3 regions of the Bacillus sp. N1(2025) genome follow, and region 1 is predicted to be linked to each of the others. Evidence: riboswitches for the same ligand, from Rfam matches in the RefSeq annotation. Region 1 holds a riboswitch; each other region holds the start of a gene.
What was found. Region 1 has a riboswitch for thiamine pyrophosphate ahead of ACNFN4_RS15300 (acetylornithine deacetylase). Riboswitches for the same ligand answer to the same signal wherever they lie in the genome.
Positions count from the first base shown of each region.

Region 2: linked by a shared signal. The riboswitch ahead of tenA (thiaminase II) and the one ahead of ACNFN4_RS15300 (acetylornithine deacetylase) in region 1 are both predicted to bind thiamine pyrophosphate.
Region 3: linked by a shared signal. The riboswitch ahead of ACNFN4_RS10305 (ECF transporter S component) and the one ahead of ACNFN4_RS15300 (acetylornithine deacetylase) in region 1 are both predicted to bind thiamine pyrophosphate.

Region 1 covers NZ_JBLTJB010000006.1:225,354-237,037, reverse strand. The annotation lists gene ACNFN4_RS15315 (YggS family pyridoxal phosphate-dependent enzyme) at 1-179, opposite strand, end outside; gene pgeF (peptidoglycan editing factor PgeF) at 184-1,020, opposite strand; gene ACNFN4_RS15305 (YlmC/YmxH family sporulation protein) at 1,175-1,426, opposite strand; gene ACNFN4_RS15300 (acetylornithine deacetylase) at 1,487-2,767, opposite strand; TPP riboswitch at 2,843-2,947, opposite strand; gene ACNFN4_RS15295 (ABC transporter ATP-binding protein) at 2,952-3,749, opposite strand; gene sigG (RNA polymerase sporulation sigma factor SigG) at 3,878-4,660, opposite strand; gene sigE (RNA polymerase sporulation sigma factor SigE) at 4,801-5,520, opposite strand; gene spoIIGA (sigma-E processing peptidase SpoIIGA) at 5,578-6,507, opposite strand; gene ACNFN4_RS15275 (S8 family peptidase) at 6,724-11,019, opposite strand; gene ftsZ (cell division protein FtsZ) at 11,292-11,684, opposite strand, start outside.
Region 2 covers NZ_JBLTJB010000004.1:156,988-168,671, reverse strand. The annotation lists gene ACNFN4_RS11230 (monovalent cation:proton antiporter family protein) at 1-942, shown strand, start outside; TPP riboswitch at 996-1,104, shown strand; gene tenA (thiaminase II) at 1,192-1,899, shown strand; gene tenI (thiazole tautomerase TenI) at 1,877-2,494, shown strand; gene thiO (glycine oxidase ThiO) at 2,478-3,587, shown strand; gene thiS (sulfur carrier protein ThiS) at 3,584-3,787, shown strand; gene thiG (thiazole synthase) at 3,784-4,554, shown strand; gene thiF (thiazole biosynthesis adenylyltransferase ThiF) at 4,551-5,561, shown strand; gene thiD (bifunctional hydroxymethylpyrimidine kinase/phosphomethylpyrimidine kinase) at 5,584-6,396, shown strand; gene fabI (enoyl-ACP reductase FabI) at 6,527-7,303, shown strand; gene ACNFN4_RS11185 (CotO family spore coat protein) at 7,401-8,009, shown strand; gene cotZ (spore coat protein CotZ) at 8,068-8,511, opposite strand; gene ACNFN4_RS11175 (CotY/CotZ family spore coat protein) at 8,657-9,139, opposite strand; gene cotX (spore coat protein CotX) at 9,290-9,790, opposite strand; gene ACNFN4_RS11165 (hypothetical protein) at 9,883-10,197, opposite strand; gene ACNFN4_RS11160 (spore coat protein) at 10,235-10,621, opposite strand; gene ACNFN4_RS11155 (DUF1360 domain-containing protein) at 10,792-11,148, shown strand; gene ACNFN4_RS11150 (hypothetical protein) at 11,436-11,633, shown strand.
Region 3 covers NZ_JBLTJB010000004.1:13,430-19,923, forward strand. The annotation lists gene ACNFN4_RS10295 (transcriptional regulator SplA domain-containing protein) at 3-140, opposite strand; gene ACNFN4_RS10300 (glycoside hydrolase family 18 protein) at 229-1,491, opposite strand; TPP riboswitch at 1,640-1,753, shown strand; gene ACNFN4_RS10305 (ECF transporter S component) at 1,933-2,532, shown strand; gene ACNFN4_RS10310 (ABC transporter ATP-binding protein) at 2,519-4,156, shown strand; gene ACNFN4_RS10315 (energy-coupling factor transporter transmembrane component T family protein) at 4,131-4,892, shown strand; gene ACNFN4_RS10320 (STAS domain-containing protein) at 4,938-5,771, opposite strand; gene ACNFN4_RS10325 (S8 family peptidase) at 5,991-6,494, shown strand, end outside.

The DNA of each region.
Region 1 (11,684 bases):
TCGGCATCCCGGTTTTCTCCCAGACTTGTAATACCGGCATCAACGGCCTCTTGAGCCCTTTCGGCTGATACGTATTTTGTAACCGCGATGACGGTAACATCTTCGGGGCTTCGGCCCGATCTGTTACATGCTTCGTTTATTCTTTCGTTTATATGTCGTAATTGATCAGCAACACGCAAGATCTTACGCCTCCTTCATTCCGATAAAGGACATCATGCGTCCCGTTTTCCCTTTGTCGCGGCGGTGTGAAAAGAATAGTTCACGCTCTCGTTCGGTGCATAAACCGCTGACTGAAATGTTTTCTTCCGGAATGCCGCAATGTATCAGAAGAAGACGGTTGACCTCTTTTAAATCAAGCTGATACTGGCCTTTTTCCGTTTCGCATATGGCGGATTCAGCCGTAAAAGGCAGCGCCCGCACTTCATTGATGACGCGGTCGTCGACTGTATAGCTTCCCGCGCTGATGGACGGACCGATGACAGCCTGAATATCTGTTAAACGGGAGCCTTCTTCGTTTACCCAGCGTTCCGTCATGATGCGTCCGATTTGTTTGACCGTCCCCTTCCATCCGGCATGGGCAGCGCCGATAATGGATTTCACCGGGTCATAAAAATACAAGGGCACACAGTCCGCAAAACAAAGGGCCAAAAAAAGATTCGCATCTTTCGTGTAGAGCCCGTCCGTCCCGCGGAATGCGGAAGAATAGTCTCTCGCTCCTTTTCCTTTATCCCCGGCTGTCACGCGCCGGACGCGGTTTTCATGTGTCTGGTCGGCGAACACCCAGGAATCCAGATCAGTACCGCATAAGGACGCTATGACTTCACGGTTTGTCACAACATCATGAGCTTCGTCCCGGACGTGCAATCCGGTATTTAATGACTCATACGGAGGATTGCTGACCCCGCCGTTTTTCGTCGTGAATCCGGCGATGACCTTTGTGTTAAGCTGATTCACACAGTTCCAGTCTTCTATCATGAGTGCCGAGGGGGTGGTAAGACTAAACGGGTGATATGTATTCATGGAGATCCAACCTTTCGACAAACATTAAAAAAGCGTAATTTCCCACTCATTTTAACACAATTTTAAGCATACGTTTAGCGGCTGATTGAAAAATGAGATAAATAAATGTGCCGGAAACATTGAGATTTCCGGCTTTTTACAAGTGAAGGGAGGATTACGCTCCCCCCTTTGGTTCATTTACACGCACTAAGATGACATCTTCCCCAATTTTAACTATATTTCGCCAAGGAATGATCATTTCCTCTTCTTTTCCGAAAAAACCGAGAACTTTTCCGCTGCCGCCTAAAATAATCGCCTGAATTTTTCCCGTTGTCACGTTAATATCAATATCACCGATGCTTCCGAGTTTTTTTCCGTTCGACACGTTTACCACATCTTTTATTTGAAATTCAGATATGCTGATCATCCGTATCACGCCCTTTGCCCGTTCTTTTTCCTATTATATGAACGGCCGGGCTGAACCTTGTCACATCGGGCAATCTTTTTTGCGGCTGCACCAGCCGAGGATAAATCTCAGCATGATTTTCGTATAGTCCATAAGCTCATCAACGGACACTTCCTCGTTTACGGAGTGGGCGTTTTTTAAATCGCCGGGGCCGTATATGACGCTCGGAATCCCGGCATGATAGAGCCACCCTCCGTCAGTTACGGTTTGGGAAACATCAATGACGGGCTCCTGTTTTTTGACGGCTGAGTGTGATGCAGCCAAGACAGAAACTGCCGGATGATCCGGGTCGATTTTCAGCGCCGGGAACACCTCTCCTCTGTCTTCAATCATCGAAGATCCGCCCCATTTGAACACCGGCCTGTTTTCTTTGAGCCACAGATCACTGTCAGCGACACGATTAATATAGTCTTCGATTTCTGCGGCTGCTTGTTCGTGCGTTTCGTTCGGATAAAAGTGGACGGTGATCCATAACCGGCATTCATCGGCGACAAACGCTGCGTGTCTTCCGCCTTCAATGACGGCGGGGTTGATCGTATTGGTGCCGGGCGCAAAGCCGGGATAGCTTTTCGTTACCGCCCAGTGGCGCTCCAGCTCTCCCAAGGCAGCGATGATTTTCGCCATTTTTTCGATGGCGCTCGCTCCGAATGTGCCTCCGCCTGCATGAATCATATTGCGCCTCATGCCGTCATGAAATGTTTGTTTGCTTTTCAATTCTATCCAGCCGGTGATGACACCGCCCTGCCCTTGAATATGCAGGCTGCTCGTATCTGCGACAACCGCAAAATCCGCGTGATAGCCGCGTTTGCAGCATTCCAGCGTCCCCGCCTCACCGACTTCTTCTCCGATTACAGACTGTACAATGAGGTCGCCCGGAAGCTTAATGCCGGCATCATGGATCAGCTTCAGAGAGAAAAGAACACACGCCAATCCCCCTTTCATATCAGCGGCGCCCCTTCCGATCAGCATGCCGTCTTTTACGAGCGGCTGAAACGGGTCAGAGTGCCAGTCTTCGCCCCCGGCTTCTGCCACATCAATGTGTCCGTTTAAAATCAGGCTTTGATGCCTGCTTGAATCTGTCCCTTCTAAAACACCGACTACATTCGGGTCTTCCGGATACACATCCCACATATCGACCGAGCAGCCCGTTTCTTTTAAAAAGCCGGCCACCCACTTTTGGGCTTCTGCCGTATTTCTTGCTGGCGGGGCCGGAGTGGGAAAGGCTATCAGTCTTTCAGCAATATGTATGAAGTCGTGCCGCCGTTTCTCCGCCTGGTGTAACAGCATATCAATCTGATGCATTGGAAATCTCCCCTTTGGCTGTATCAAAAAACCCGTTCATTCATGAAATGAAACGGGTAAAAAACGGATCTTCCTCCGCTTTTTTCACCGCTTCCCTCCGCCGGCATGATCCGGATCAGGTCCGTTAAGGGTTGAGACAACGTCTCTCTCAGCCGCGTGGCAGCACCCCCAGGGTGAATTTATGTTATTTTACGGATGATGCCTCTTTTGCACGTGTTAAAAACGGGCGGCCATTGTTCCATAAGACATTGACAGGCATATCGAAAAACGCTGTAAGCCGCTCGTCAGAAAGCATGTCCCTGATTTTCCCGGAGGCGAACACCTCGCCCTGTTTTAAAAGAAGCGCCTGATCAAATACCGGCAGAATTTCTTCAGCGTGATGGGTGACATAAAGGATGGACGGCGCATTTTCTTTTTCGGCGATCGACGTAATCGTGTCCAGCAGCTGCTCCCTTGCCATAAAATCAAGACCCGTCACGGGTTCGTCCAAAATCAGCAGTTCCGGATCAGCCATAAGCGCCCGCGCAATCAGCGCTCTTTGTCTTTCCCCTTGTGATAATGTTTCATACCGTCTGTCGGCGTAACCGATGGCGCCCAAATCCTTCAGAAGACCGATCGCTTTTTCCCTTACTTGCTCACTCGGAGTTTCGTACAGCCCGATTGAGGCGTACGCGCCGCTGAGGGCGATTTCAAAAGCGGAGTCCGCGGCATATAATTTGTGCTGAAGACCTGCCGAAACAAGGCCGATTTTCCTTCTGAGCCTGTCACCGAGCTCTGTTTTGCCGAATTGATGGCCGAGCACCTGCATCTCTCCTGAAGTGGGGAAGTAATAAGAGCATAACATATTCAGCAAAGCCGTTTTTCCGGCTCCGTTTAATCCGTACAGCACCCAATTTTCGTTTTTCTCGACGCGCCAGTTAATATCTTTCAAAATCCATTTCCCGTTTCTTTTTAATGACACACTGTCCAGCTGTAAAATCACTGCAATTTCCCCCGTTTACTTTATTTAAATTTTCTAAAAACTTTTACACATTAGAATACATCACTTTTTTGCAAACGTAAACCATCGCATGAAAAAAGCCTTTAAACAAGGTTTAAAGGCTTTTTCCGTTATTGATGGATATTCTTATTCATTTGTTTAATGGCTGCCTTTTCAAGCCTTGAGACCTGAGCTTGGGATATGCCGATTTCTTCAGCGACTTCCATTTGGGTTTTCCCTTGGAAAAAGCGCTTTCGCAAAATCATTTTTTCCCGTTCGTTCAGTCTTCTCATGCCTTCTTTCAGAGCCAGCTCCTCAATCCATTGTGTATCCTTGTTGCGCTCATCGCTGATCTGGTCCATCACGTAAATCGGATCGCCGCCGTCATTATAAATCGGCTCAAACAGTGAAACCGGATCCTGGATGGCGTCAAGGGCAAACACAATTTCTTCATGGGGCACTTCAAGAACTTTGGCGATTTCCTCTGCTGTCGGCTCCCTGCTTGTCTCACTGATTAACCGCTCTCTTACTTGAAGCGCTTTATATGCGATATCGCGAAGCGACCTCGAGACGCGGATCGGATTATTATCCCGCAAATATCTGCGGATTTCTCCGATGATCATCGGTACAGCGTATGTTGAAAACTTAACATTATGGCTTAGGTCAAAATTATCAATGGATTTCATTAGTCCGATGCAGCCGACCTGAAATAAGTCATCAACATACTCTCCTCTGTTGTTAAACCTCTGAATGACGCTTAAGACAAGGCGCAGATTGCCGTTTACAAGCTTTTCCCTCGCTGAATCATCGCCCTCATCCTGTAATTGCCTAAACAGCTTTCTCATCTCTTCATTCTTGAGCACCGGTAATTTGGAGGTATCCACCCCGCAAATTTCGACTTTATTTCTTGACACGTTTTTCCCTCCCACTAGGAGCTGCTGTACAACGTTAAGTATCTCCTCGGGTGGGAAAAATATGCACCGCCATTTTACAGAAATAAACATCCGGCTGCGGCAATCCTTGCAGCAGTAAGGGCTGTCAGATGGAAAAAATTTTACACCATTTTGTTAAACTCTTTTCTCAGTCTTTTGATAATCCGCTTTTCGAGCCGGGAGATATAAGATTGTGAAATCCCCATCATGTCGGCTACATCTTTTTGTGTTTTTTCTTCTTCTCCGACAAGCCCGAAACGCAGTTCCATAATCTGCTTTTCTCTTTCGTTTAATTGCTCAAGCGCTTTTTTCAGAAGTTTTTTATCCACATTGGCTTCAATGTCTTTTGTAATAATATCATCATCTGTGCCGAGCACATCCGAAAGCAGCAGTTCGTTTCCGTCCCAATCAATGTTCAGCGGTTCATCAAATGATACCTCTGAACGGATTTTGTTGTTACGGCGCAAGTACATTAAAATTTCGTTTTCGATACATCGCGACGCGTAGGTGGCGAGTTTGATTTTCTTTTCCGGATTAAAAGTGTTTACCGCTTTGATCAAACCGATGGTGCCGATGCTGATTAAGTCCTCGATATTGATGCCGGTGTTTTCGAATTTGCGGGCAATGTAAACGACAAGACGTAAGTTTCTCTCAATCAGGATGGCCCGCGCCGCCTGATCCCCGCTCGGCAGCTTTAATAAGAGCACCTGCTCCTCTTCTTTAGACAAAGGCGGCGGCAGCGCCTCGCTTCCTCCTATGTAATATACTTCATCGCTTTTCAGTCCGAGTTTCATCAGCCATTTATACCACAAATATGTCAGACGCAGCTTAAGTTTTTTCATCTTCCTCCCCCTTCTAAATACAATGCATTTTGAGTATAATGAATAACAGACTTTTCGTCAGGAAACATGTTTTACAGCCTTCCCTGTCAGCATCTTCGGATGAACGATTCCGTCAAATTCACCGTCCGCGGATAATGGTTTCGTGCTGATGCCGATCAGGCATTTTTCACAAGCGATCATTTCGTCTTTTGTTAAAATCGTGACGTAATCCGGCTTTAAACAGAGTAAAAATTGATTGTCCTGGCCGACGCCCCTGTACGGAATCAGCCTCAGCTTATCCGCATGGCGGAACGAATCATCAAGCTGCTCTATCACTTCAAGCGGACTGGCGGATTTGATGAGGTCCGTTTCCTTTTCGCTGAGAATCGGAGCGAATTTGTCAATGCAAAGGATCATGACCGGCGTTTTCGTCAGCGGATCATACAGCTGATTCCCGGAATCCACCAATCCTTTCGCGCGGATTGTCTGTCCGCTGAATTCCGCCTGCACCATGACAAGTTCATCGTACTGAATGGACTTCGTCTCGATGTCTTCAATTCTCTTTTTCGAAAAAAACCATATGGCCGGAAATCCGATAACTACAAACATCCAGCTGATCGGGTCGCCGAATCCGGTCTGGCTTGTGACCATTACGCCTTGCTGCACAATTGATTCTGTCTGCAGCAGGGAATGTACGCCGATCATTCCCCCGCCGACGAGAAAAGTCGCGAAATAAAAGGCGAACAAATTTTGAAAAAAGTATCGGAACCGTTTAAAGCCAAAAGCCGTAAGCACGATGACTACTGAAAACGCCATTTTTCCCGCCGGATGCTCCACAAAGGGAGAAACAGGCGTAAACATCAGAAGCACAATGGCTGACCCGATGAAACCGCCGGCGGCCACTCTTCTTTTTTTCACCTGGCGTTTTAAAATAAAGGCGGTCAATAAAAGCAAAAGAGAATCAAAACAAAAGTTCAACAGCCAAATGACATCCAGATAGATTTTCACATCTGACCCCTTTCCTCTTTTGTCTTACTTATCTGTTTCTCTCTCTTGTTTCATAAGTATAAAGCAAGCTCTGTGGGAAAGTCTGTCAATTAATGTTGAGGGTAAAGTACAATTTTTAAGGGATAACCGTTTTATTTGTCGAGGGCCGAAAGGGTTGATTTCCTATTGTCCCCTTCAACTAAAAAAGCGCTGCCGTGATTTGGCAGCGCTCTGTTTTTACTCATTGATATAAAGTTTTCCTTTAGCCGTCTGTCTCGTTTCATTTCCGTAGTCATCTCTTGCGATAACGTCAATTTTTGCTCCGCTTGCTTTGATGGAAGAAGTCGCCGTCCAGTAACCCTCATATCGTCCCGGAGAAATTTCTCTCAGCGGAAGCTCTGTTGCGTTTTGGCTCCCTGCCCGGGCGTTTGTCAGAGGCAGACGGATCACGAAGGAAGCGTCTAATTTCTTTCCGCTTGAAAAAGCGATTTTCACTGATTCTCCGGCTTTTAATTCCTTATCCGCTCCGGGAACCAATCCGGAAATGACGGGAGCATTGTAATTGACATCGATTACCGTCTTTTTCGTTGTTTTGTTACCCGCTTCATCTGAGGCCGTGACCTTGATCTCATTGCTGCCGTTTTCCAGAAGGGTTCTCGCTTGATAAGAACCGTTATTTACTTCAGCTTTTTTTCCGTTCACCTTTACCCATTTTAAATGGGCGTCGTGCACTTTTCCTTTTACAGTCACTGCTTCTTTATTTGTTTTATCACCGTTTGCCGGACTGTCAATCGTCACATCCGGCTTATCCTCATCTAGTATGACCGTGACAGGGCGTGACTCATCGGTTGACCCGCTGTCTGTCACAGATGCCGCCGTCAGCCGATTGGCATCTTTAGTGAGTGTGACATCGGCCTGGAAATTGCCGTCTGCATCTGCTTTCGTTTCAGCGGCGGTTTTACCGTTATTGGTAAGACGGACAGCGGTTTTTGGTGAAGCCGTTCCTTTCACCGTGATTGACTTTTTGTTTGTAAATGATCGGTCTTCAGGCGACGTTATGTCAGGCACAGAAGCTTCGTAGTCGACCAAAGCTCTGATCATATAGTTTCCGTCTGATTTATCGGCTTTTGACCAGCGGCCGTCGAGGTATTGCCAGTTTCTGTTCGAGTACGGACTGCCGTCATCAGATGACAGGGCAGGTGTATAAGGATCGGGTTTCGTCTGGCGGAACACAAGATAAAAATCCTTTCCTACCGCGATTCCTTTTGAGCTGAGATCCACTTTGGTCCATTCGCCGTTTCGAAGCGCTTCAGCTTGGAACGGGCCGGCAATTTTGCTGCCCGGAGCTCCATCAGGGCCGGATGCATCATATACTTCTGCTTGAAATTCGGTACCTCCCGGATCAGGCCAGTCGGCGCCCCAAAATTTAAAAAGGCCTCCCGTCAGCATACCGTGTTCTTTTCCGTCTTTAAGCGTCATCTTAACGGCAGATTTGCTGCCGGCTTTAAAATATGACAGCGCGGCTTCTTCCGTCCCGTTATCATAGGCAATTTCCCCTTCATAACCGATATACGGCTTAAGCTTGACGTTTTTTTCAGCATCCCCTTTGATGTCAACAGAAAATTCGCTATTGTAAAAGCCTTTTGCCGCTACTTTGATTGTGTAGGAGCCTTCGTACGCCTTAAGCGAATATTCCCCTTTATCGTTTGTCACCGCCGGTTCAATTGCGGCATCCTCAGCCACATAAAGCGCAGCCCCTTTTACCGGTTTACCTGTTGACTGATTGGTGATGGTTCCTTTTAGCGTGCCGGACGGCATTTGCTCCAGTGTAAAGTCTGCCTGTGCGGTTTTGTCTGATTGAATAGAAACTTGTTTCGAAGCGGACTTAAATCCGTAAGCCTCGGCTTTCAGCGTATAGCTTCCCGCCTTATGTGACAGGCTGTAGCTTCCGCTTGCAGGGTCGGAATATACGGATTTCCCCGTCTCGGAGACACTGATTTGCGCTCTGAGCGGCAGGAGGTTTGTTTCACGTTTCACTCTTTTTCCGGGTGATTTCACTGCCGGTTTGGCCTGTTTCGGACTGACGGCTTTTTTCTTCAGGTGGCCGGGAGGTGTTTGTCTTTTGTGTTTATTTTTTTTGGCCGCCTTGCCGAGAGGGCTGCTTGAAAGCCGGACATCATCGATATACCATCCGTCTTCATTCAGTACTTCGTCTGACTGCATATTAAACATGAGCTTTATGTTTTGGCCTTTATACGCAGATAAATCAGCCTCTTCATCGTTCCATCCTGCGGAGTCACCATTGTAAACGGCCGCCTGCTCCCAATTTGATTTTCCTTCCGGCAGAACGAACACATACCCGTAATCAAAAAATTCTTCGAGCTTGTGCCAGCTTTTAAATTGCAAAAACAGCCTTCCTGTTTCCGGAACTTGAATCGGAGGCATCACCAAATTCATGTTGGCTGAATCGGCATAAGGGCCGGACAGATTCGTCGCATACACTTTATCTCCGGAAAATGCGGTGCCGGGCCCTGAACCCGGGGTACCCCATTCCCATTGGTCATGTGTCCCGTAACTGGACCAGCCCGCCGGCTGTGATTCAAAATCCTCTTTGTATCCCGCCGTAACGCTCGGTTTCACGTCAGCCCGGTACGTATCAGATTCTACAGAATGACCTCCGAAATCTTTTATGGTCCATTTATAACTTATCTTGCTTCCCGTTACATCCGGAATTTCCGCCTGGTATGTTCCCTTTTTTTCATCACCGCTTTTTTGAACGGCGGCTGTCGTTTTCCACTCTCCTTCATCAAACTGATAGGAAAGGATGACTTCAGTTACGCTTACATCGTCTTCTGCTGTAACCGTTAACGGAAGGTTTGCCCCTTTGTAAGCCACTGAGACCGGTTCATGGTGAAAGCTGGGCGGATTGTGATCTTCGCCCGCAGAAGAGACCTTGCCTTCTACGCTTCCGATTCCGTCCGTTACGGCAGAAACGGCATCAAAAGCGTTAACGAGACCGTGGCCGTAACCGTTATTCGGTGATTCAGGAAAAACGGAATCTGTCAGCTTTTCCGCGGTGCGCGTCAAAACGTCTTCCATTTCATCGACCGTAATAGAGGCGTTCGCCTGCCTTAACAAAGCCGCCGTCGCCGCCACATGCGGCCCGGCCATTGAAGTTCCGTCCCAGCCGCCTTCGTATGTTCCTCCAGGAATCGAAGAACGGATATTCACTCCCGGAGCCGAAATGTCCGGTTTTGTTTCATGATACGGTGAGGGGCCTTGAAGTGAGAAATCAGCGAGTTTCTTGTCGATGTCAGTCGCACCTGTCGCAAATGCTTCAGGATAATTGGCCGGATTTGCGATTGAACCCGGTCCTCCCGGTGTAAATAAGTCTTCATTTCCCGCAGAGAACTCCGGAAAAATCCCTGCCGCTCTCCACGCATTCACCATATCGCGGTACCACTCGTCCATTCCCGAACCGCCTGCCCAGGAATTATTAACAACATCCGGCGCCATCTCGGGATGCGGCGTGCCGTTTTTATCTTTAGGCGCGAGCACCCATTCACCGGCATCCAAAATATCGGCATCGGTTCCTCCGTCATCTGAAAATGCTTTTACTGCGATCCATTTCGCCCCCGGAGCCACACCGATTTGATTTGAGCCGTCAGGTTCTGAACCCGTCATGGTCCCTGTTACATGAGTGCCGTGTTCAAGATCATCGTAGGGAGCGTCTTTATGGGACACGGCATCATACCAGTTCATTTCATGATTCGGCGCTGCGGGATTTGCAGGATCGTAACCCCGGTATTTTTCCTTAAGCGCCGGATGATCCCACTGAACTCCCGTATCAATGGAGGCGACAACCGTGCCGGTTCCGTCGTATCCTGAGGCCCAGGCCTGCGGCGCATCAATTTGGCTGATATTCCATTCGATGCCTTCCTTTGCTTTGATCTCTTTTTGTTTTTTCTTCATTTGAAAAGGAGCTTTTGATTGTCGTTGAGTAAGCTGACGTTTTTCATTCGGAAGAACTTTTTCTACTTCAGGAAATGAGGCGGCTTTTTCCATTACCTCTTTCGAAGCAGTGACTGCCATTCCGTTGACAATATAATAGGAATGGATGTGATCAGCCTTGCCTTTCTTTTTTTGTTTTTCCAAATATGTTTTCAGATTCTGCTGCGCATCATGAGCCGCCAGTTTTAAAGAAGAAACGACGGCTGACCGCTTTTGATATTCGGTTTTTGCTGCGGAAAGCGATTGAGACTTGGCGTTTTTTTCTGCTTCTTTGACCGCTTTTTTCGTATTGGCTTTCTCTTTAAATTTGATAAGAAACGTGACTTTATCATTTTTTTCAAAACGCTTCTTGACTGAATCGGAAATCTTATGCTGAATGCTCTTAGAGGAAGAAAGATCTTTGGTGAAAGAAACTGCCCCCGGTGTGCTGTTCGCTTCGGCTGCACCCGGAAACAACAGGGAACTGACGACAATCGCGCTTAAAACGGAGCCTGTCCATCTGTTTCTCGTTTTTTTCTTCAATCGTATCCCCCCTTATTTGGTAACGCACTATAAAATGTGTATCCCTCCTTCATAATTGGAATCGTTTGTCATTTCGATGCTGTACGTTAAATGTAGACAATCTTCCATCCAGATATTGTCACATTCTGTAGAAAGCCGTATGAAACTAAAAAACAATCAATTCGTCATAGGTATAAAGTTGCTTTTTTCACTGTATAGATCATGGGGATAGGAAGGAAGACTGGCACAAAAAAGAAAAAGGACAAAACCATGTGGTCTTGTCCTTTTTTACATCAGCCGCGTTTGTTGCGGTTTCTTAAAAATGTAGGAATGTCGAGGGCATCATCCGCAGGCTGTGATGTATGGCGGTTCGACGTGTTTTGATGCTGTGTTTCTTCTCGTTTCGGCTCACGTTTCGCAGCGTTTTGGCTTTGAGACTTCAATCCTTGGTTTAAAGTCGGGCGCTGCGGTTTTGAGTCATCTTTTTCCTGTTCGATAAAACCGGTCGCAATAACGGTGACGACGATTTCATCTTTCAGATTTTCATTGATAACTGAACCGAAAATCATGTTGACATCAGGGTCAGATGCAGAAGCGACGATGTCGGCTGCTTCCTGCACTTCGTAGAGGCTCAGGTTTGTACCTCCCGTAATGTTCATCAAAACACCTTGCGCTCCGTCGATTGC
Region 2 (11,684 bases), on a different contig from region 1:
TTCCAAGATCCGAAAACAGTAACGATGATTCCGCTGCTTCTGCTTGCGCTGTTTATCAGCAAAATGTTCCCGGTGTTTTACTTAAAGAAATGGTATGACAAAAGAACCGTGTTTGCTTCGGGCTTTTTGCTGACGTCCACGCTGTCGCTTGTTATCGCGGCGGCTACGATCGGAGAAAGGCTCCACATTATCAGCGCCAATATGTCCGGCGCGCTGACTTTAGTTGCGGTTATTGCCAGTATCATCACGCCGATCGGCTTTAAGAAATTATACAAACGGCAAAGTGCGCCGCAGGAAAAAAAGCGCATTACATTTATCGGCGCCAACCAAATGACACTTCCGGTTACGCTGGAATTGCCTGAGGAGGAATATGAAGTACGGGTCGTCCATGTGTATCAGGAAAATGCCGGGGAAACGCTTGCGGAATCCGTTTTTTCGGTTGACACGATTTCTGATTACGAGCCCGGCACGCTTGAGTCGCACGGTATTTTCAAAACGGATATTCTTGTCGTGGCGACTGGAAATGAAGATGTGAACGCCGAAATCGCCTTAATAGCGAAAGAGAAAGGGACTGAGCGTATCATCGCAAGCGTCGGCTCGGTTGAGCATGAAACAAAACTGAAAGAAGAGGGCATCAGTATTTTTTCTATCCTTCTGTCTACAAAGACGCTCTTGCGCGCATTAATTGAGGCGCCGGGCGTGATGAGCCTCCTGACGAATGAGGAGTCTTCGTTATATCAGATCAATCTGGAAAACCCGGCGTATAACGGCATCATTCTGCGGGAATTTCCGCTGATGGGCGATGTGATTTTCGTCCGGATTTTCAGAGGTGTGGACAGCATCGTTCCGCACGGAGACACGCGGCTGAAAACAGGAGACCGCCTCATCGTCACGGGCTCGCGCAACTACGTGTCGGAACTGAGAAAAATTCTTGAAGCTTGACCAAATTGCAATTCGTGATAATATAGAAGGCATAACAAATAAATCATTAATCGTATGACCACTAGGGGTGTCCTTCATAAGGGCTGAGATAAAAGTGAGACTTTTAGACCCTCATAACTTGAACAGGTTCAGACCTGCGTAGGGAAGTGGAGCGGTATTTTTTTGGGGTTCCTTTTATCCATTTAAATTCCAAACCACTTTTCCGATGCGGGAAAGTGGTTTTTTTATTTTAACAGGGGGGAAGACATGATGACATTTTCTGAAGAATGCAGACAGGCGGCTGCCGAATGGTGGGACGGAAGTTTTGTTCATCCGTTTGTAACGGGAATCGGTGACGGAAGCCTGCCGATAGACCGTTTCAGTTATTACGTGCTGCAAGATTCCTACTATTTGACGCATTTTGCAAAAGTTCAGGCGTTCGGCGCCGCATATGCCGAAGACTTGTTTACGACGGGCAGGATGGCGGGCCACGCTCAAGGGACATATGAAGCGGAAATGGCGCTGCACCGCGAGTTTACGGAGCTTTTAGGGATTACGGAAGAAGAGCGTGCGGCATTTAAACCGGCACCGACCGCCTATTCTTATACGTCTCATATGTACAGATCGGTGATGAGCGGCAATTTTGGAGAAATATTAGCTGCGCTTCTGCCCTGTTATTGGCTTTATTATGAAGTCGGCGAACACTTAAAAGAGTGCAAACCGGAGCATCCGATTTATGAAAAATGGATCGGTACATACGGCGGAGACTGGTTCAGACAGCAAGTCGAAGAACAAATCAGCCGTTTCGACGAGATTGCTGAAAACAGCACAGAGGACATCCGCGCGAAAATGAAAGAGAATTTTGTGATTTCAAGCTATTATGAATATCAATTTTGGGGAATGGCCTATCAAAAAGAAGGCTGGTCCGAGAAGGGCGGAAAAGAGGTGGAATCCTTTGGAGCTGCACGCGGTAACTGATAATCGCAAACCCGTTGCCGAGCTGGCCGAGGATATTCTTTCGATTCAGCGCGAAGTAAGCTTTATCCATATCCGTGAGCGGGATAAAACAGCGGGAGAGATCATGCAGCTTTTGTCCCTTTTGAAAAAGGGCGGTGCGGATAAGGACAAATTGATCATCAATGACAGGGCGGATATCGCGCTTTTTGCCAACATACACCGTGTTCAGCTTCCGTCCCGCAGCTTTTCCGTAAAGCAGGTGCGAAGCAGATTTCCACATCTTCATATCGGGCGTTCGGTTCATTCGCTGAAAGAAGCTATCCAAGCTGAAAAGGAAGATGCGGATTATGTGGTGTTCGGCCATGTATTTGAAACCGAATGTAAACAAGGACTTGAAGCAAGAGGCATCAGCCTGCTTTCAGAGATCAAACGCACGCTTTCCATCCCCGTCATCGCAATCGGCGGAATGACACTGCAGACGATCGGACACACAAAGCAGGCGAAACCGGACGGAATTGCCGTCATGTCAGGTATTTTCTCAGCTGAAAATCCTGAGGAAGCGGCAAAACGGTATGCACGCGCGGTAAGGGAGGCCGATTATGAAGAAGCACTATGATACAGCGGTGATCGGCGGCGGAATTATCGGGTGCGCCATTTCTTATGAGCTGGCGAAGACGCAGCAGAACGTTGTCTTGTTTGAAGCCGGAGAAGTCGGCCGAAAAACGACAAGCGCTGCCGCGGGAATGCTGGGCGCTCATGCGGAATGTGAAAATCGGGATGCGTTTTTTGATTTTGCCATGCACAGTCAAAGGCTGTATGAAGCGGCGGGGCAAGAGCTTGAGGAAGCTTGCGGCATTGACATCAGGCGCCATAACGGCGGAATGCTTAAACTGGCGTATACCGAAGAAGATATCGCCCGTCTACGGAAGATGGATGATCTGCCTTCCGTCACCTGGCTTTCAGCGGAAGATGCCCTTGAAAAAGAGCCTTACGCTTCAAAAGACATTCTCGGCGCAAGTTTTATAAAAGACGATGTCCATGTCGAACCGTACTATGTCTGCAAAGCGTATGCAAAAGGAGCGCGGCGCTATGGCGCTGACATATATGAGCATACACAAGTCACCTCCGTAAAACGGGTGAACGGAGAATATTGCATCACAACATCCGGCGGGGATGTCTATGCTGACAAAGTCGCAGTTGCAAGCGGTGTATGGAGCGGCCGGTTTTTCAGCCAGCTCGGCTTGGGACAGCCTTTTTTTCCTGTGAAAGGAGAATGCCTTTCCGTGTGGAATGACGATATCCCGCTGACCAAAACCCTTTACCATGATCATTGTTATGTCGTCCCGAGAAAAAGCGGCCGGCTTGTCATCGGCGCCACGATGAAACAGGGCGACTGGAGCGATACGCCTGACATCGGAGGAATTGAGGCCGTCATTGCAAAAGCGAAAACAATGCTTCCCGCCATCGAACATATGAAAATAGACCGGTTTTGGGCGGGTCTCAGGCCGGGAACTAGAGACGGAAAGCCGTTTATCGGGCGGCATCCTGAAGACAGCGGCATCATCTTCGCCGCCGGCCATTTTCGGAACGGCATCCTGTTGGCGCCGGCAACGGCTGAAATGGTGCGGGATATGATCCTGGAAAGACAGATTAAACAGGAATGGGAAGAAGCGTTTCGAATTGATCGCAAGGAGGCTGTTCATATATGATCCTTCAGCTGAACGGAAAACAAATTGATTGGAATCGAAATGAGGGGACGGTTCAGGATTTGCTTGAATCGTACCAGCTTGATCAAAGAATCGTAGTTGTGGAGAGAAATAAAGAAATCATTGAAAAAAAGAATTATGAAAATACAAGTTTGTGTGACCGCGATGTCATAGAAATTGTCCATTTTGTAGGAGGCGGATGAGGATGTTAACAATAGGCGGAAAACAGTTTCAGTCAAGATTGCTGTTAGGAACGGGAAAATATCCGAGTTTTGAGATTCAGAAAGAGGCGGTGGCTATCTCGGAATCAGATATTTTAACCTTTGCGGTGCGGCGGATGAACATCTTTGAAGAGTCTCAGCCTAACTTTCTCGAACAGCTTGATTTGTCTAAATACACGCTTCTGCCGAATACGGCCGGTGCCGCAACGGCTGAAGAGGCGGTCCGAATCGCAAGGCTTGCCAAAGCTTCAGGGCTTTGTGACATGATAAAAGTAGAAGTCATCGGATGCAGCCGGTCACTTTTGCCTGATCCGGTTGAAACGCTGAAAGCATCAGAACAGCTGCTCGAAGAGGGATTTATCGTGCTTCCGTATACGTCAGACGATGTCGTGCTCGCAAGACGTCTTGAGGAGCTCGGAGTGCATGCCATTATGCCGGGCGCTTCCCCGATCGGTTCCGGTCAGGGAATTTTAAATCCGCTGAATCTATCCTTTATCATTGAACAGGCGAAGGTGCCGGTTATTGTCGATGCCGGCGTCGGATCTTCAAAAGACGCCGCCTACGCGATGGAGCTCGGGGCTGACGGCGTGCTGTTAAATACCGCTGTGTCAGGCGCTGATGATCCGGTCAAGATGGCCCGGGCGATGAAGCTTGCCGTAGAAGCGGGCCGCCTTTCTTATGAAGCCGGGAGAATTCCGGTGAAAGATTACGGAACTGCAAGCAGTCCGCGAGACGGTCTTCCGGTATGACGGACAGATATTCCAGACAGGAGCTGTTTCAGCCGATCGGTCCCTCCGGCCAAGAGAAGCTCCGGTCGTCTCATGCCGTGATTATCGGCGCGGGTGCGCTTGGGACGGCAAGTGCGGAGATGCTTGTCAGAGCAGGAGTCGGGAAGGTAACGATCGCTGACAGAGATTATGTGGAGTGGAGTAATCTCCAGCGCCAGCAGCTTTATACCGAAGACGATGTCAGACAGGAAATGCCGAAAGCCGCGGCGGCTGAAAAACGGCTTCGATCTATTAATAGTGATGTAGAAGTCGAGGGATTTGTCATGGATGTCACTGCGGAAAACGCACCCGGATTGATTCGTGACGCCTCCCTCATCGTGGATGCCGCCGACAACTTTGAAACGAGGCTGATTGTGAATGATGCGGCTGTGCAGAAAGGGATTCCCTTTCTGTACGGCGCCTGTGTCGGCAGCTACGGGCTCTCTTTTACCGTCATTCCCGGTGTCACGCCGTGCCTTCACTGTCTGCTTGAGACATTGCCTCTAGGCGGTATGACATGCGATACGGCAGGAATCATCAGCCCGGCTGCATTGCAGACGGCCGTTTTTCAGGCAGCAGATGCGCTGAAGCTGTTAACGGGCGGATCTATCGAGCATGTTCTCCGTTCCTTTGATTTATGGAAAAATGAACGGTCAGAAATAAACGTCGCCCGTCTTAAGTCGGCTGATTGCCCAAGCTGCGGCACAAACGATTATCCGTTTTTATCCTATGAAAATCAGACAAAAGCGGCGGTTCTGTGCGGGCGGAACACGGTGCAGATCAGAACGGGGATCTCCGAACAGTTTGATCTGCAAAAACTTGCGGGACAGCTCAGACGGACAGGGCTTGATGTTTCAGCCAACCCGTATTTAATTTCGTTTTGCACAGACAAGTTCAAGATGGTTCTGTTTCGTGACGGCAGAGCATTAATACACGGCACAAGTGATATCAGCAGAGCGAAATCCTTTTATCATAAATGGATCGGATAATGCGAAAGGAGAGAAAAACATCATGAGCATATGCAAAGCATTGACGATTGCCGGATCAGATTCAGGAGGCGGTGCCGGTATACAGGCGGATCTCAAAACCTTTCAGGAGCTCGGCGTTTTCGGGATGTCAGCCATTACAGCGGTAACCGCCCAGAACACTTTGGGCGTTCACGGCATTTATCCGCTCACCCGGGAAGCGCTGGGCAGCCAGATTGACGCGGTGGCGGAAGATTTGCGGCCTGACGCTGTAAAAACGGGAATGCTGTGGAGCGCGGAAATGATTGCGGAAATTGCGGAAAAAACGGATCAGTACGGGCTTGATCATGTCATCACCGACCCCGTCATGATTGCCAAAGGAGGCGCTTCCCTGCTGCGTGAGGAATCTCAGGCCGCGTTAAAAGAGCTGTTAATTCCGCGCAGCTATGCGGTGACGCCGAATGTTCCGGAAGCTGAGGTATTGACGGGAATGGAAATCCGAACGTTTGAGGACCGGAAAAAAGCGGCCGAATGCCTTTGCAAGCTTGGTGCAAAGCATGTCATCATAAAAGGCGGACACCAGCCTGAACAGGGGAGAATCGTTGATTTATTATTTGACGGTTCGTCTTTTACCCAAATCAGCCACGCTTATATTGACACCAAACACACCCACGGAACAGGCTGCACGTTCGCAGCCGCGCTGACGGCGGAAACGGCAAAGGGGAAAAACATTCAGACCGCGTTTGAGACAGCCGTCAATTTTGTGCGGGAAGCCGTGGAACATACGCTCGGCATCGGAGAGGGACACGGCCCGACCAATCATTTTGCCTTTAAAAGGAACAGTCTGCAGACGAGATAAAAAAGAGACCGCTTCAACATCCGCGGTCTTTTTCCCATGCTTTCAATCTGGACAAGGTTATGATATGATAAAAATTAAGATCAGGTACTAAAACTATGTCTTTAAGACGATTACAGGAGGCTTTATACATATGAATTTCTCACTTAAAGGCCGCAACATCGTTGTGATGGGCGTTGCCAATAAACGCAGTATCGCATGGGGAATCGCCCGTTCGCTGCATGAAGCCGGAGCGCGCCTCATTTTCACTTACGCGGGAGAGCGCTTGGAAAAATCAGTTCATGACCTTGCGGCTACATTAGAAAGAAATGATTCCATCATCCTTCCGTGTGATGTGACAAATGACGCTGAGATCGAAACTTGCTTTGCGAGCATTAAAGAGCAGGTCGGCGTGATTCACGGCATCGCGCACTGCATCGCGTTCGCAAACAAAGAAGAGCTTGTCGGCGAATATTTAAATACGAACCGCGAAGGATTCCTGCTTGCGCATAACATCAGTTCTTACTCTCTGACAGCGGTCGCAAAAGCTGCGCGTCCGATTATGACTGAAGGCGGAAGCATCGTTACACTCACTTACCTCGGCGGAGAGCGCGTCGTTTCAAACTATAACGTAATGGGTGTGGCAAAAGCGTCCCTTGATGCGAGCGTCAGATATTTAGCCGCTGACTTAGGAAAAGAAAACATCCGCGTCAACAGCATTTCAGCAGGACCGATCCGTACGCTGTCTGCAAAAGGAATCAGTGATTTCAACTCTATCCTGAAAGAAATTGAAGAGCGCGCGCCGCTGCGCCGCACGACAACACCTGAAGAAGTGGGCGACACGGCTGCATTCTTGTTCAGTGACCTGTCAAGAGGCATCACGGGCGAAAATCTTCACGTTGATTCAGGATTCCATATTACCGCTCGTTAAATAACAAGCAGTCCCTTTCAGGGATTGCTTTTTTCTTTCTTCTGATTTTAATCATTCCGTCATATAAATAAAACATGACAGAATCGGAGGGATGAAGATGTCAAAACAAAACAGAAACGCGGAAAAAAAACCGCTCATGTATATTGTTCAGGCGGATTATTCAGACACGCAATCATCAATGCAGGACATATTAATCAAAAAAAGGAAAGCGCCTCAGCCGCCGGAAGAAGAGCCGATGCATGAAAAGCGGGAGGAAGAATGTAAATCTCAGCCTGAAGGAGCAGCGGCTGTCGAACCAGAAAAGCAAGTGCCTGAACAGCACAGCCGCGCAGAAGAAGCCGTTCAAGAAGTTCCGGCGCAAGCGGAGCAGGACACTGCCAAGCCTGACGCCGCTGAAAAAGAGCCTGATACCGCTGAAAAAGAGCCTGAAGCGGTTCACAATGCCGCCCCAGAGGAAAAGGTTCCGCCAAAGCGCGTGAAAAAGCCGATGAGCAGAATGTCTATTCTTGAAAAAATTGATTTCTTAACGAAGCTGCCGCATAATATGCCGCGGACCCTTTGTCTGATAGAAGCCAACGGGAAAACCTACAGAGGCGTAATCGTCGGCAGAAAAAATAATGCGATCTTCCTGCGGACGACAAGCAACGGAGCGCCGGCAGAACTCGCGATAGACGATATTACCTCGCTGCATCCGCTTGGATTTTAACCATACAAAAAGCTGCCTGAATTCTTTAATCCGGCAGCTTATTTTTATGCTTTTTGATTTAAGAATGTGTGCGGTTGATCAGTCTCGGGTTCAGACAATTGATGGCGCAGAAGCTATGGAGATCGACTTCAACGCAATAGTTCGTTTTTTCTAAACGGAATACATCGCAGAGAGAGTCTTTATCTGTAAAATCAAGAATGTGCTTATGCTCGTCAAAAGCAATAAGCAGGCTTAATGTGGCACAGCCGTCACAGACCCTTTCAACTCTGAAAAAAACGGTGTTAAAACACGGACCGTTATCCAGCTCGCCGACATTTCCGAATGCGGTAAACGGTGATGATTTAGAAGTGAAAAGCACAAACGGCACTGTATCGCCTAATGAAAAACCCGGCGATAAAAGGTTGGAATAGCATCCGGCCGGGCAATCTTCCTCGACCGCATTTTGCAGGTCTTCAATATTTTCTACCGCTTCACGCACACAGTATGTTGTATGCTTGCTCATAATATCCCTCCTGACTTCACGTTTTATATACCGGATTAAACGATATCGGAGAGTCAGCCGCCCGGAAGTCCGGGCGGGCTGATGATTGCATCTGTAATAGAAGGTTGGAAGGGGATTCTTCTTTAGGAAAGATGCGAATCAATGACTATCCGTGATGCTTTTTCTCTTTGTGCGGCGCAGGCCGGTCAACAAGCTCCGGTGAAAGGCATTGAATGGCGCTGAAGCAGCTCAGATCAACTTCAATGCAAAAATCTGTTTTTTCTAAACCGAAGAAATCCGGGTCACAAGGATGGCAGACGCTGAGGGTGTCGCCGTGCACATCTACGGGGCGCAATACTGAAAGCGTTGCGCAGCAATCACAAACTCTTTCTGCCCGGAAGAAAATAGACTCGAAGCACTGGCTGTCATCCGCAAATCCTCCGACGTTCCCGAATGTGGAGAACAAACCGCCTTTTTTATCAAACAAGAGAAACGGGATGGTATCTTTACCGGTAACCGTCGGGCTTAACAGATTGGTATAGCATCCAGTCGGGCATTGTTCTTCAACAGCCTCTTGTTCTGCTAAAATCTTCTCGACTGCATCGCATACACAACTTTCATCTCGGCCATGGTGTTTTCCGCAGCTCATGGATTTCAGCTCCTTCTTTTAGGGTATTTGACTTTTGTCTTTAACAACATATGTACGCGAGCCTCACTTGGTGTGGGTGAACGTCTATATATTCATCATATGCGGAGAAAATAAGAAAAAGCAGAGCATTTTTAGCTCTGCTTTTTCTTTTTAGAGGATCAGGGTGATGACTAAGATGGCAACCAGTGTATTTGTCGCTGTTGAGATCAACACTGCGATATCGGCATCTACTGTTGTCACGTTTACGCCGCGGGAGTTTTCGATGAGCAGTTTTTGACGGTTGATTTGTTTGTTAGCTGTTAGCTGCAATAAGTCTTGTGCGACCAATTCAGCGATGACTCCGTCAGCGATTGAAGTGAGAGTGGCTGTTACGACTGCTGCATTAAGAGCTGTCATGACTGAAGCGACTGCTTGAACGTCTGTTGACGTTACGTTAATATCACAAGAGTCTCTGATAATAATCGCTTCTTCAGAAACTTGTTTGTTGAGATTCGCTTGAGCCAGGTCCTGGTCGATGAAGGCATTATCTTCGCCGAATCCGTTTCCGTTACAGCAAACACTGCATCTTCTGCCTTCTTTTTCTTCTTTTTCTTCTCGCGGATGTTCGCATTCAGGATCAAGTGCAACCCAAGAGTATGGTCTGCTTTCCATATCTATTCCTCCTTTTCTTTTACTAATATTAAATGAGCCGGCCCCTTACTTTGACTCAGGCATCTATCCTGATAAAAATCACTATTTTTTAGTTATTGACCGGGATTTTGGCGTCTTTGCCGGAGCTGTTCGATTAATTGTTCTCTGCGGGTTTGCGGATTTGTCTGCTGTTCTTGCGCTTTTTCCTGCTCTTTTTTCTGTTTCTGGCTTTCAAGAAAAGCTTCTGATTTCGCCTGCATGTCTTTGACTAATGCGATCAGCATTTCTTTTTCTTCATCAGGGATATCCCGCATTTTATCCTTTGTCACGCCGTGTTTTTTGAAGACATTGCTGACAAGCACTTTTAAAAGCGGATCCACTTCTGGTAGACTTTCGAGTTCTTTTTTTAATTTTTCGTTATCTGCCATTTGTTCTCACCTCTATTTAAATATTTGAAAAGAAAGGTTAAAGGATGTCTAGTTCAGCAAAAAGTATATTTAATAATTGAAATAAAGTTTGTACAAAGGCCATGATATCGTCTGCTGTCAGTGTGATTTTGACATTGCGGCTGTTAATGACTTGAATGAGGGTTCGCTTTTTTATTTGGCAATCATCGAGGATCAGCAGTTCGGTTGCCATTTGGTCGGCTGTGTCTTCATCTGCGATCGCGAGCTGTGTCGCAAGGATAATCGCCGCAGTAACTGAAGCTTGTATTGAAAGAGCGGCCGTTATAAGTGTTGTATCTATTGTGACATTTTCGCAATCAATCACTTCGATCTTCTGCTCGAATTCGTTGGATAATTGTTCGAATATTTGCGGTTGCAGTGTTTCGACTTTTTCTTCAAACGACATAACCTTCACTCCTTTCTCATTCATACTTTATATAATGCAAATGAAACGCCGAGCGGAATAAGAAAAACAACTAAATCGCACCTATTTTTTTACCGGACAAGGTGCGATTCATGAAGATCAGGGTTTTCGCATATGTATAAAGAGGTCAAGTTTTGAAAAGGAGTGAACAGGTGGTTATCAATTGGCTTTCATTTATTCTGTTATCGTTTGCCGTTTTCCGGCTGGCCAGGCTTTTCGTATTTGACACCATTATGGCGCCGCTTCGGAGCCTTTTTCACGATGAAAAAACAGAAACCGCACCAGACGGCACGACAGAAACCTACATTGTCATAAAAGGAAAAGGCATCAGGGCATTTATCGGTGAACTTCTCAGCTGCTATTGGTGTACGGGCGTATGGTGCGCCGCCTTTTTAATTGCGGCGCAGATTGTGGTACCCGAGGCTGCGCAATGGCTGATTTTGCTGTTAGCCATAGCCGGCGCGGCCGGGATCATTGAAGCTGCGGTTTCTCGTCTTCTGCAGGAATAAGGCGGTTCCACCAGCAACTTACCGTCACTTTCGGCATAAACTGGCATATATGACATAAGGAAAGGAAGGATCACCATGAATCAATCAAGCAAACCTTCCCAACATTCTCCATACAAGTCAACTGTGCATCAGCCTTACGAAAAAAAAATTAAGAAAAAAGGCTGCGGCTGCGGCCAAAAGAAAAAACCGAAATAGCCGTTCTCTAAAAAACCGGAGCTTCCGGTTTTTTTTGTTTTTTGCCGAACGCCGGCCTCTGTTCGGCATAGATCATAGGAGGAGGGGATGTTATGAATATATTTGAATCATTCATAAACGGTAAATACCGCCGGCACAATCAAAACCAGCGGGAGCATGACAAATATATCTTATCTATTGAAAAACAGCTGTCTGAGTTTGATGAAGCGGGATCGCGCTTTGAGGAATGGATAGATGTGTTTGCCGCCGAAACAGAAGCAAAACTGAAGAAAAATGAGCATTCTCATTAAAATGAATGAAATCCGCACCGGCCCTATGCATTTATCCAAGCCAAACAAGTC
Region 3 (6,494 bases), on a different contig from region 1:
CCTTATTCCGGCAAATCGCTTTCATCCTCTTCTGAAAGGAAATGATAGGATTCATGCAGCATGAGCGCGTACTCCCCTTCTTTTGTCGGATGCGGTACATACTCAGCCTCGTTGATATACTGCTCTTCCCTTTTCTTCATATGACAGACCTCCTGTTCAATTTTAGATTGTCCAAAAGAAGACCCGTTATCATAGGAAAAAAAATCACTTGCGGAGGGGGACATGCAGCTATATTTTTCGGATCGTGAAAAAGTTCCTAAGCAGCCACGGGCCCGGTTTGAAACCGAGCGTTAATTGCCACGCGCCGATCGCCTGCAGTCCGAACTCCCGAACGAGAACCATTTTTTCACTCATGCTCCGCACATCCTCAAACCACACTTCATGCGTTCTTCCATTTTCATCAGTATACCGGAAGTAAGGGGAACGCTCCTGCTGGGAATAACGGATCACTGATTGATGCTTCATGGCCGTTTCCATGGCGCGCTGATTGGAGATGGCGGATCCGATCGTTCCGGGACGGTACGGAATCACCCAATCATACCCGTACAGCGGAACACCGAGAATCACTTTTCTTCTCGGCACCCTGCTGATGGCAAAATTGATCGTTTGCCTGACCTCTGTCAAAGGCGCCACGGGTCCCGGCTCACTGCCGGCGTGGTGCCAGTCGTACGCCATAATGAACATATAATCGACGACGGCTCCGATTCCGCCGTAATCATATCCCCTCAGCCACGGCACTGCATCACTTGTTTTCGCCGGAACCGATATCGTTAACGCGAGCTGATGCTCTGAAAGCCGGGTTTTTAACTGCCGGAGAAATCCTGTGAAGAGGTCCCTGTCAGCTTCTCTGACCCGTTCAAAATCGATATTTACACCGCCGTATCCCTTTCTTACGGTTAAGGAGACGATATTGTTGACGAGATTCGTTCGTGCCGTCGGATTTTGCAGCACTTGATGGGCTAATTCCGGACTGAATCCCCCTTCTGTCAAATTTGTAATAACGGCAAGCGGGCGCACTCTGTTCTGCCATGTGGTTTCTATTGCGGTTCTGTCGTTTAAATCGTTAATGATATCTCCGTTCGGGCCAAAATGATATTCAAACAAAGAAATCGCCGAAGAATACGGCGCAAAATCATTAATTAACTCTCTATCCGCTTCAGGCGTCCGAATGACATAAAATTGCAGGGTTCCCGCAAGATAGTTAGAGATATCAGGGATCTTCACTTTCATACCCGCCCGCAGCCGGTTCGGCGGAATATCCGGGTTTGCCTGCATCAGCTGCATCTGCGGCACATAAGCCTTACCTGCGATAACGGCATACGTATCATTCGGCTGAACCGTATATTCATTAAGAGGGATTAAAAGCGCCTGCCCCGGAACGATATTCGTTTCCTCAAGCCCGTTGACGCTTCTGATGCTGTCAACAGGGTATCCGTACTTTCTGCTGATGGAAAATAACGAGTCGCCAGACTGCACTGTATGAACAAACATAGATGTCCTCCGTTTCCTTTTGATCAAAAGGGCTCTTCTTATCTTTATGAATGATCATCCGGTCCGATTCCAAACTCTGTTTGGAGAAAGGCTGTTTACAAATCAGACATGATCAACTATGATGATGTCATCATAAAAAACTGTATAGGAAACGCACTAGGGGTGCTGTTATCGGCTGAGATAAAACATGCGGCAGGCGTGTTTTGATCCCTTATAACCCGATCTGGATAATACCAGCGTGGGGAAGTGCAGATTGACCGGAGCGCAGGGTTTTTCCCCATGCGTTTTCGTTCTGCTGCTGCATATTCCCTCGGATATGCAGTTTTTTATTTTTCATTAAAAAACGGGGGAGGACACCGCAATATGAAACTGAATATAAACCGCCTGTAAAATCATCTCTTTCATACATACGACTATCCGATAAGAAAGCAGGAGATCACAATGAAAAATTGGAAAATGAGAGAAATTGTCGTCATGTCCGTCATCAGTGTTGTATTTGCTGTCATTTATTTAGTATCAACTCATGCAAGCAATATAGCGGCAGGGTTTTTCGGCCGAATGAGCTACGAACCGATTTACGGTATCTGGTTTATCGTCTCGGTAATTGCCGCGTACATTATTCAAAAACCGGGAGCGGCTCTTGTTTCTGAAATCATCGCCGCGTTTGTGGAGTGCTTACTCGGAAATCCGTCAGGGCCGATGGTGATTCTGATCGGGATCGCACAGGGAATCGGTGCGGAAGCGGTCTTTTTTGCGACACGCTGGCGGATTTATACCCTGCCCATGCTTCTTTTATCCGGTATGGGATCTTCTGTGACGAGCTTCATTTATGACTTGTTCGTTTCCGGATACTCTGTTTTGAATCCGGGTTTATTAGCCGTCATGCTTCTTGTCCGTCTGATCTCAGGTGCGCTTCTTGCCGGCCTTCTCGGCAAAGCAATCAGTGATGCGCTGGCTTACACAGGGGTGCTGAACGGCATGGCGCTCGGAAAACAATTCAAGAAGAAAAAGAAACAGGTGAACCAAGATGCAGGCATCTGAGCCCCTTCTATCGGCCGGCTGTCTTACCTTTTCTTATGATCAGGATGAAAAGCCGATTCTTCAAAACGTGTCCTTTCAGCTCCGCAAAGGAGAGCGGGCTTTATTGCTCGGGCCGAGCGGATGCGGCAAAAGCTCGCTCGCTCTTTGTTTAAACGGTCTGTACCCGGAAGCATGCGATGGGGTTCAATCGGGCACCGTTTCTTTATACGGAACACCTCTTTCACACCTGACAGAACCCGCCGCCAGATCCATCGGCGTCGTGTTTCAAGATCCGGACCAGCAGTTTTGCATGCTGACGGTTGAAGATGAAATCGCCTTCGGCTTGGAAAATTTGCAATATACAAAAGAAGATATGGACGCAATCATCAATGACGTTTTAGAAAAATTAGAGATCACTCATCTGAAAACGCGAACGATCGCTTCGCTGTCAGGCGGTTCAAAACAAAAAGTGGCGCTTGCCTGTATCATTGCGATGGAACCGGAACTCATTATTTTGGACGAACCGACGGCACAGCTTGATCCATATTCCGCACGTGAATTAGTGCGGCTGATCAAAGATCTACAAGCAAAAAAAGGCTTCGGCCTTCTCGTTATCGAACATCAGCTTGATCATTGGGCGCCGTGGATGGACAGGACGATTGTCCTTGACGAAACGGGTCAGAAGGTGATGGACGGAGAGACGGACGTTATCTTTGAAACAAAGATTGAAGAGCTGATGCAGCTCGGCATTCCGATTCCGCGTGTGATCTCATTGCAGGAGCACGTCAGCATTCCTTTTACATTGTGTAAAGAAAAGCTGTTTCACGAACCTGTACCATCTCTGCCCGAACCCCGGCCCGCCGCGCTTTCGGCAGAAGACGCGCTGAGCGTTCACGAGCTGTCATTCTCAAGAGGAGCAGACGTCATTTTTCAGGATGTGAGCTTTTCCGTAAAAAAAGGTTCAATCACCGCGATTGCCGGCCCTAACGGAACAGGAAAATCCACGCTCCTTTCTGCCGCGGCCAAGCTCATCCGTCCGCTGAGCGGAGACATCAAAATAGACGGCAGACCGATTGATTCCTATTCTGAAAAAGAGCTGCGGCGGCTGACCGGATATGTTTTCCAAAATCCTGAACACCAGTTTGTCACAGATTCCGTCATTCAAGAGCTGATGTTCGGTTTTGAAAGCAGCAGACCCGCAAAGGAGAAAGCTCTTCAGCTGTTAACCCGATTCGGCCTGAGACGCCATGCCTCACAGCATCCGTTTTCTTTAAGCCAAGGACAAAAACGCCGGCTCAGTGTCGCGACAATGCTTATGCACAATGTGAACGTTTTGATGCTTGATGAACCGACTTTCGGACAGGATGCCAAAACGGCGCGGGAGTGTATGCAAATGCTCCGTGAGATTCAAAAGGAAGGAACGGCTGTTTTGATGGTGACACACGATATGGAACTCGTCTCAGATTATGCCGACACGATCCTTGTGCTCTGCGGCACGAAACTGGTATTCCGGGGAACTCCCGACGCTTTATTTTCTGATAACACCGGGATCGCCGAGCAGGCGCATTTGGCTTTGCCGCTGCGGTATGAATGGATGAAACACGACAGGAGGCGGAGAAATGAACTTGCGGCTGGAGGCTGTTAACCCGTCAATAAAGGCGGCGGCTGTATTGTTATGCGTCATTATGCTGTCGTTTATTTATAATCCGTACACCCCTGCTTTGTTTTATATCATCATTGCGGGAGGCGTCCTCTCGGCGGGGCGTGTGCCGCTGAAAAAATGGCTGCTGTTCACGATTCCGTTTGTCATTCTGGCCTTCGGTTCTTTATGGACAGCCGCCGTATTCGGAAACGTCCCGACAACCGGAAGCAACCTGCTGTTTAAGCTCGGGCCGATTGCCGTCAACAGTGATAACGCGGCGCTCGGGATTTCTATCGCGTTTCGTATTTTATGTTTTTCCGCTTTGTCGATGATGTTTCTTTTCACAACCGATCCGATTCTGTTCATGCTCAGTCTGATTCAGCAGTGTAAGCTGCCGCCCAAGCTTGCATACGGCGTTATCGCGGGGTTCCGGTTTCTCCCTCTTCTGAAAGATGAAATCCTGATCATCCGGCAGGCGCACAGAATCAGGGGCGCGGCGTCTGATTCAGGGCTGAAAGGAAAGCTCTCCGCCTTCAGGCGCTTCACCATTCCGCTATTGGCAGGCGCAATCAGAAAGGCGGAACGCACGGCGATCGCGATGGAATCTAAAGGCTTTACGGGGAGCCGAAACCGCACGTTTTACAGAACTGTTACCGTGCGCCGCGCCGACTGGTGTTTTTTCCTGCTCGTGCTTCTGTTATTCGGCGCAAGCTGGCTCATTTCATTGTTGTTTGTATAAAAACAGGCCGCCGGAGTGATTCGGCAGCCTGTTTTGTTATGTATGTTATTGATGATAATTGAGAGCCTGAGCGAGATTGGACTTGATCGTAATATCTGAGAAATTAATGCCGAGCTGTACGGCGGTTTGAGCGATTTCCGGCCTGATTCCGGATAAAGTGGACGTGACGCCGATCAATTTCAGCGCCTCAATTAATTTAAAAATCTGATGCGCCACCATCGTATCGACAACCACTACACCCGATAGGTCAATAAACAGATGTTCAATCAGCCGTTTGGCACATGTGCTCAGCGTATTTTCAAGAATGAATTTGGCGCGCTCCGTGTCAATATCGCCGACAAGCGGCAGCAGCGCCGTCCGTTTGCTCAGCGTGATAACCGGAGAGCTTAACTCCAAAATCATTTCTCTTTGCGCGTTCAGCTGCATTTTCGAGTTATGCTCGGCATGATCGACAAACGTGTAAATCGTAAAATCAAATACTCGTACAATTAAATTCTCCCATTTCTTCCTTTCTCCCTCTGCAAACGAAGATTCATGTTTATCGGCAAACGCATCATAATAACTGATGTATAGCCTCCGGTTTCTCATGAATTCACGGACCACATACTGGACGGGTGTATCCAGATGCTTCTGGTCTTTCGCGAGCTCAATCACCCACTGCTCGAACTCTTCTAAAAATTCTTTTTCCGGCATGATATACATTTTATTAATATGCCGGTAAAATTCTTTATCCTGCTCCGTCAGTTCTTCTGTGATGACAGGATTTGCCAAAGAATAAACCGAATTCGGGTCCGAATCTTCCATCGTTTCGATCCACTCTTCCGCAATTTGATCCGCTTGTTCTGTAAAATAGTCGTATAATGCTTCATTTATCTTCATATCTCTTCTCCTTTCCCATTTCCAATTATAGCGTCAGCGGGTCATGAATGAAAATAAAAGCTGTTAAACTATCCATTTATTTGAAATTTTTTAGTGCAATAGATTACGCCTTTTTTATGAAAATGCTTCAAATGACTCTTTCCGACCGGCATGCTCTGCCATAAAATAGTAGCAACACCCTTGTATCCACTCGCAAGCATAAAAAAGGAGGGCTTTTTTATGAATGGTGAAATGCATTTGATTCCTTATGTCACGGATGAACAGATCATGGATGTGAACGAGCTTCCAGAGGGTATTAAAGTGATTAAGGCGCCAGAGTTGTGGGCAAAAGGGTTTAAAGGCAAGGATATTAAAATCGCGGTGCTTGACACAGGCTGCGACATCAATCATCCTGATTTGAAAGACCGGATTGTCGGCGGGAAAAACTTCACCGATGATGACGGAGGCAAAGAAGACGCGATTTCCGATTATAACGGACACGGGACACACGTTTCCGGAACGATTGCCGCCAATGATTCAAACGGCGGAATTTCGGGTGTCGCGCCGGAAGCAAGCCTCTTAATTGTTAAAGTTCTCGGCGGTCAAAACGGCAGCGGCAAATACGAATGGATCATTAACGGCATCAACTACGCCGTTGAACAAAAGGCCGATATCATTTCCATGTCACTCGGCGGGCCAAGCGATGTGCCTGAATTGAAAGAAGCCGTCGCAAATGCGGTAAAA